DNA from 2 places in the Caloranaerobacter longqiensis genome. Region 1 is predicted to be linked to the other one. Evidence: riboswitches for the same ligand, from Rfam matches in the RefSeq annotation. Region 1 holds a riboswitch; the other holds the start of a gene.
What was found. A riboswitch is a leader RNA that binds a small molecule or an ion and turns the genes downstream of it on or off. The one in region 1 is predicted to bind S-adenosylmethionine.
Positions count from the first base shown of each region.

Region 2: it holds a riboswitch for S-adenosylmethionine, as region 1 does, so the genes downstream of both, AB4Y15_RS07200 (methionine ABC transporter ATP-binding protein) here and metK (methionine adenosyltransferase) in region 1, are expected to answer to the same signal.

Region 1 covers NZ_JBFWFX010000001.1:310,921-314,342, reverse strand. The annotation lists gene metK (methionine adenosyltransferase) at 6-1,193, opposite strand; SAM riboswitch class I at 1,448-1,554, opposite strand; gene AB4Y15_RS01575 (COG2426 family protein) at 1,644-2,117, opposite strand; tRNA gene AB4Y15_RS01570 (tRNA-Pro) at 2,473-2,549, shown strand; gene AB4Y15_RS01565 (tRNA 2-thiocytidine biosynthesis TtcA family protein) at 2,699-3,409, shown strand.
Region 2 covers NZ_JBFWFX010000006.1:98,104-101,525, forward strand. The annotation lists gene AB4Y15_RS07190 (regulatory protein RecX) at 1-432, opposite strand, end outside; gene AB4Y15_RS07195 (metal-dependent hydrolase) at 448-1,035, opposite strand; SAM riboswitch class I at 1,251-1,356, shown strand; gene AB4Y15_RS07200 (methionine ABC transporter ATP-binding protein) at 1,484-2,494, shown strand; gene AB4Y15_RS07205 (methionine ABC transporter permease) at 2,487-3,140, shown strand; gene AB4Y15_RS07210 (MetQ/NlpA family ABC transporter substrate-binding protein) at 3,153-3,422, shown strand, end outside.

The DNA of each region.
Region 1 (3,422 bases):
ATATATTATTCACCTAAACCTTCTTTTCTTAAAATTAAAGCCTTATCTGTTTTCTCCCATGGAAGGTCTATATCTGTTCTTCCAAAATGTCCGTATGCAGCTACCTGTCTGTAAATTGGTCTTCTTAAGTCTAAATCTCTTATGATAGCTGCAGGTCTTAAGTCAAAGTGTTTCTTAACTAATTCTTCAATTTTGCTCTCTTCTATCTTTCCTGTTCCAAATGTATCTACAAATATTGAAACTGGATGAGCAACTCCTATAGCGTATGCAAGTTGAACTTCACATTTATCTGCTAATCCAGCAGCAACTATATTTTTCGCAACATATCTTGCAGCATATGCAGCTGATCTGTCAACTTTAGTAGGATCTTTTCCTGAAAATGCTCCACCACCATGACGAGCATATCCACCATAAGTATCAACAATAATCTTTCTTCCTGTTAAACCAGCATCCCCTTGAGGTCCACCTATTACAAATCTGCCAGTTGGGTTGATGTAATATTTAGTTTCACTATCTAAGTATTCACTTGGTATAACTTTTGTTATTACATGCTCTATCAAATCTCTCTCGATAGTCTTTAAATCTACATCTGGACTATGTTGAGTAGATATAACTATTGTATCTATTCTTACAGGTTTATCGTCATGATATTCAACTGTAACTTGAGTTTTACCATCTGGTCTTAAGTAGTCTAAAGTACCATTCTTTCTAACTTCTGCTAATCTTCTTGCTAATTTGTGTGCTAATGATATTGGAAGTGGCATAAGTTCTGGTGTTTCATTACAAGCAAAACCAAACATTATACCTTGGTCTCCAGCACCAATTAAGTCAAGTTCATCTTTTGCTTCTTCTCTGTGTTCTAATGCTTCATTTACTCCCATAGCAATATCAGGAGATTGTTCATCAATAGAAGTTAAAACTGCACAAGTATCGCAGTCAAAACCGTATTTAGCTCTAGTGTAACCAATATCTTCTATAGTTTTTCTTACGATTTTTGGTATGTCTACATAGCATTTAGTTGTAATCTCTCCTGATACTAAAACTAATCCAGTAGTAACTGACGTTTCACATGCTACCCTAGCTTCTGGGTCGCATTCTAATATAGCGTCAAGTACTGCATCTGAAATTTGGTCGCAGATTTTATCAGGATGTCCTTCAGTAACTGATTCTGAAGTAAATAACCATTTTCTCATCTTCATACCTCCCATGCTAAATGAATTTTAAATTTTAAATTTTAAATTCTAAATTTTAAATATTAAATTCAACATATAAGTATAAACAGAATTCACATGGTTATTATTAGCAATTATTGATTTTTTATGTTGATTTATTAACTAACAATTGCAATAGTTATTAGGCTTCTGACTAATTTTAAATTTTCCTTTACTATTCCCTTTTTTTCTAAAAAAAATCCCCTTCCAAAAGGAAGAGGTAATTTTCTGAGATAACCTCATCTTTCAGAATCTACATTCTGTGGGACTTAGCACCGTGTAACTTTAGTTACCGGTTGCCGGGTTTCACAGGGCCCATTCCCTCCACCACTCTTGATAAGGTATCAAGATTTTTATTAAATTGTTCTCGAAATATAATATCACAGCTTATAAACCAAGTCAACAGTTTTTTTATTCAAAACTTGATTTTATCTACATCAACCCAACAACTTGATTGCTTAAAATAAAAACTATTAATCCAGCTGTAAATACACCTACCACGATTGCTGGAAAAGAATATTTGAAATCTATATTAAATAAAGTCGCTGCTAAACATCCAGTCCAAGCACCAGTAGACGGTAATGGTATTGCTACTAAAAGAAATAACCCTAGAGCACTATATTTTTCAACTTTTTTACTTCTTTTTAAAGTTCTTTGCTTAATCCATTCTACAATTTTGCCGAACATCTTTGTCTTTCCAAAATAATCAAATAAAGGTTTTAACAACTTAAGTAAAAAAGGTACAGGTATTAAATTGCCTATAATACTTAATATTGTACTATATAAAGGTGTAAATCCCATTGCTATTCCAAGTGGTATAGCTCCTCTTAATTCAAAAATAGGTGAAGCAGCAACAAGCATTACAATAAGTTCATCTTTTAAAACTTTTAAAGTTTGCATTAACATACAAATCACTCCATTCTATGTCCGTTATTCTTTTTTAGCATATCAACTATAAACTAATTCTACATCTTATCTAATACCTAGCACCTAATCAAGACGTCCTGTCTTGTAAGATGCTGGCTTAATCTCCTGTTTGGTCTGCAATTTGAACTATATAAGTTATATTATATAATATAAAAAATAAAAGAAAAATATTTTTCTGCAACTCTATATTAGTTATTTGTTTTTAGTAATGATAAGAAATTTGAAGTAATAACAAGAATTAATTAGAATTTACGATATAATTTCAATTAATCGGTTGTTAACAGTATTGCAAGTTAACTCAATATGCTTTAAAATAACATTCGTGATAAGTCAACGGGGTGTGGCGCAGTTTGGTAGCGCACGTGGTTTGGGACCATGGGGCCGGGGGTTCGAGTCCCTCCACCCCGACCAGAAAAAAACAGCTGAGAATATTCTCAGCTGTTTTTTATTTTTTGTAATCCTTTTGTAATCTAAACTTCAACTAAATAGTATATAATAAATATTGCAAACAAATGTATTTAATACAAACATTATACACAAGAAAAAGGAAGGCTGATCACATGAGAAGAATAGTAGGAGCAATAAGAAAAGCAGTAGAAGAATTTAACCTTATAGAAGATGGCGATAGAATTGCCGTTGGAGTTTCAGGTGGAAAAGACAGTTTAACTCTATTATATGGATTAAAAATATTCCAGAGATTTAGCCCAGTAAAATATGAATTAGAAGCAATCACTTTAACTTTAGGTTTTGAAGGTTTTGATTTATCCGAAGTAAAAAAATTCGTAGAAGAAATTAACGTTCCATATACTATAAAAGAAACTCAAATAGGTAAAATTATTTTCGATATTAGAAAAGAAAAAAATCCTTGTTCGCTTTGCGCAAGAATGAGAAGAGGAGCTCTGCACGATCTTATGAAAGAAAAAGGTTTAAATAAACTTGCTCTAGGACATCATGCAGACGATGCCATCGAAACATTATTCTTAAGCATGTTTTATGAAGGAAGAATAAATACTTTTTCACCTAAAACATATATGTCCAGAAAAGATATTACAGTAATTAGGCCTCTTATTTATGTTACAGAGCATCAAATAAAAGGAGCTGTCAAAAGACATAACCTACCTACTGTAGAAAGTCCTTGCCCTGCAAATAGAAATACTAAAAGAGAATATATAAAACAGCTTATGAAAAATGTATATAAAGATATTCCTAAAGCAAGAGATAGGCTTATTACAGCTATCAAAAATAAAGAACAGTTAAATTTATGGTTTTAATAACCAATTACTA
Region 2 (3,422 bases), on a different contig from region 1:
TATATCTTCACTTATTTTTCTCTTTGTTAATTCGAATATGATACGTTTTTTGCCATATTTATTACTATTTATTTTATTTCTAACATAATTTTTTGCATATTCTTCATCATCAATCATTTTATAATCTTTTAGAATTTCTATTACATTATCTATAATCTCATCTTGATAACCTTCTTTAGACAACTTATCTCTAAGTAACATCTCACTTTGCATTGTTCGCGATAATATACTAAAAGCTTTATTCTTAGCTCTTTTAAGATTTTCATCAAATATTAAGAGTTCTAACTTTTCTTTATCTATTTGAACTCCTTCTTCAATTCTAAATTTATAAATGACTTCTTTATGGACTCCAATAAAAAATTCATGATCAATATATATATTAACTTTTTCTTTATTATCTTTTTGTTCGACTATTTTAGTAACAACACCCATAATCATTCCTTCTTTCTAAACCCCTATAAATTTAAGCAAAACATAAATTAAGTAAAAATATAAGCCCTTTAATACCAATTCTTCTTCACTACCACCACTTTTTATGGTAAAAGGAGATGAAATTTTAATACTACATGGGTAAAACAGTTCTATACCGCCTTTAGTAAAAAAATCAGCAATCAAATGGCTAATATAACCTATAATAAAACCTTTATATACTCCAAATAAATTATATCTTATTGCTAAAATTTTAACAACCATTGAAAATAATAAAAGACCTAATAAGCTATGAGTAAATCCTCTGTGATGGGATAATCCTGTAAAAGCTAAAGTTATAGATAAAATTTTTAAGAGCCTGCTATTTAAATTTATGCCAAAATAGATACATCCAAAACTCAAAGTCATGTAGAATATAATTTTAAATATTCTATTTTTCTTAAAAAGTAGTTTCTGATTTAATTTGCTTTTTGGATGGTCTATATCTGGTAATAAAGACCCCAAAACTGTTGAACAAATAAAAATAATACCATTTTCCAAAGAATAGTCTGAAATAGCAGTAATTCCTGCTGCAACTCCTAGCATAACATGTGTCTTACCCTTCATCTTTTGTACCTCCGACTGATTCTATTAAGTTATGTAGAACACTAGTTCCAGTATAGCATAGATAACAACTTAATTAAATAGCTGAAACAAAGCTATTTAAACAACTTTGTTTCATAGCGCTATTTTAATAAAACTGTTTACTCATAAAAAAGTATTGACAAACTCTATAAAATGATTTAGAATTTTAAACTATAGTGACAAAAATGAATAACACGCTCTTATCTAGAGAGGTGGAGGGACTGGCCCTATGAAACCCGGCAACCTGTGTTTTAAACACAAGGTGCCAATTCCTGCGGTATAAGATATACCGAGAGATGAGAGAGAGAAATAAGTTTTTTATGCCTCTTTCATCTGAAAGAGGCTTTTTTAATATCCTCCCTCTTCACAGAAGGGGTATTATTATAATCATTATGATTTAGCACACTAACTTGTTAAAGGAGTGAAGTAATTGATTGTAATTCAAAATCTCAACAAAATATATGAAAATAAAAATGAAAAAGTACATGCTTTAAAAAATATCAATTTAGAAATCAAAAAAGGTGAAATATTTGGAATCATAGGTCTAAGTGGAGCTGGAAAGTCTACTCTTATTCGCTGTATAAATCTCCTTGAGAAACCCACAAGTGGAAATATTTTTATTAATAAAAAAGATATAACACTTTTAAATAAACATGAACTCAGAGAAATAAGAAAAAGTATTGGAATGATTTTTCAACATTTTAATCTCCTTAATTCAAGGACAGTTTTTGAAAATGTAGCTTTTCCTCTTGAAATTTCAGGCTACAGCAAGAAACAGATTAAAGAAAGAGTAGAAAATCTGCTATCTTTAGTAGAACTCTCAGATAAAAAAAATGCCTATCCTTCCCAATTAAGCGGAGGACAAAAACAAAGAGTTGCCATAGCTCGTGCTCTTGCTAATCAACCAGATATTTTACTGTGTGATGAAGCAACTTCTGCACTTGACCCTAAGACTACGAAATCTATTTTGAAACTTCTTAAAGAAATTCAAAGTAAATTTGGTTTGACAATTGTTCTCATTACACATCAAATGGAGGTAATTCGTGATATTTGCGATAGAGTTGCAATTATTGAAAATGGAGAAATAATCGAATTAGATACAGTTGAAACAGTATTTACAAATCCTAAAACAAAGATTGCTAAAGCTTTTATTTCACACATTCAACATAATAAAGAAGAAATTTGTTTTCCTAAGGTTTCTGGTTCCAAGGTTATTCGATTAAAATTTTTAGGAGAAATTGTAAAAAAGCCTATTATATCTCAATTAATTAGACATTTTTCAATAGATATAAACATTTTATCAGGTAATATAAATGAATTACAAACAACAAATACAGGAACTCTGCTTATACAACTCCATGGAAAAAATGAAGAAATAGAAAATGCAATTAAATGGCTTAAAAAAGAGAAAATAGGATTGGAGGTAGTATGGAATGGATAATTTGATAGAATTACTTTTGCCTTCTCTATGGGAAACAATATACATGGTAGCAGCTTCAACAATATTTGCTCTAATCCTTGGTTTTCCTCTAGGTATTTTACTGGTAGTTACAGAAAAAAACGGTATTTGGGAAAAACCTATACTTAACTCAATACTGGGAACTGTGATAAATGTAAGTCGTTCTTTTCCTTTTATTATATTAATGATTCTAGTTTTCCCTCTATCACGTCTCCTTGTAGGAACTTCTATCGGAACTACAGCAAGCATTGTACCCTTAGCAATTGCGGCTGCTCCTTTTGTAGCAAGGATAATCGAGAGTTCCTTAAAGGAAGTAGATAGTGGAATTATAGAAACAGCTTTAGCAATGGGAGCTACAATCCCACAGATTATTTTTAAAGTACTCATTCCCGAGGCTTTACCTTCATTAGTGCTTGGTATCACTTTAACAATTATAAATTTAATTGGCTATTCAGCTATGGCTGGTGCCATTGGAGGAGGTGGTTTAGGAGATTTAGCGATACGTTATGGACTTTACCGTTTTGAAACCGATGTAATGATTGCTTCTGTAATAATAATTATTCTACTTGTACAGGGAGTACAAGCAATAGGCAATAAAATTGCATTGAGTATTAATAAAAAAAGATAAGGAGGAATAAATATGAAAAAATCTTTAATTCTATTACTAATTGTTTCTATATTAGGTGGTGTTATTCTTAGTGGTTGTCAATCTTCAAAAGAAGATAAAAACGTACTAAAAGTCGGGGCTACTCCAGTACCTCATGCACAAATACTTAAAGTAGTAAAAAATAAACTTAAAGAACAAGGTATAGATTTACAAATTATTGAATTTACAGACTATGTAAAACCAAACTTAGCCTTAGCAGAAAAAGAAATTGACGCAAACTTCTTTCAACATGTACCATATATG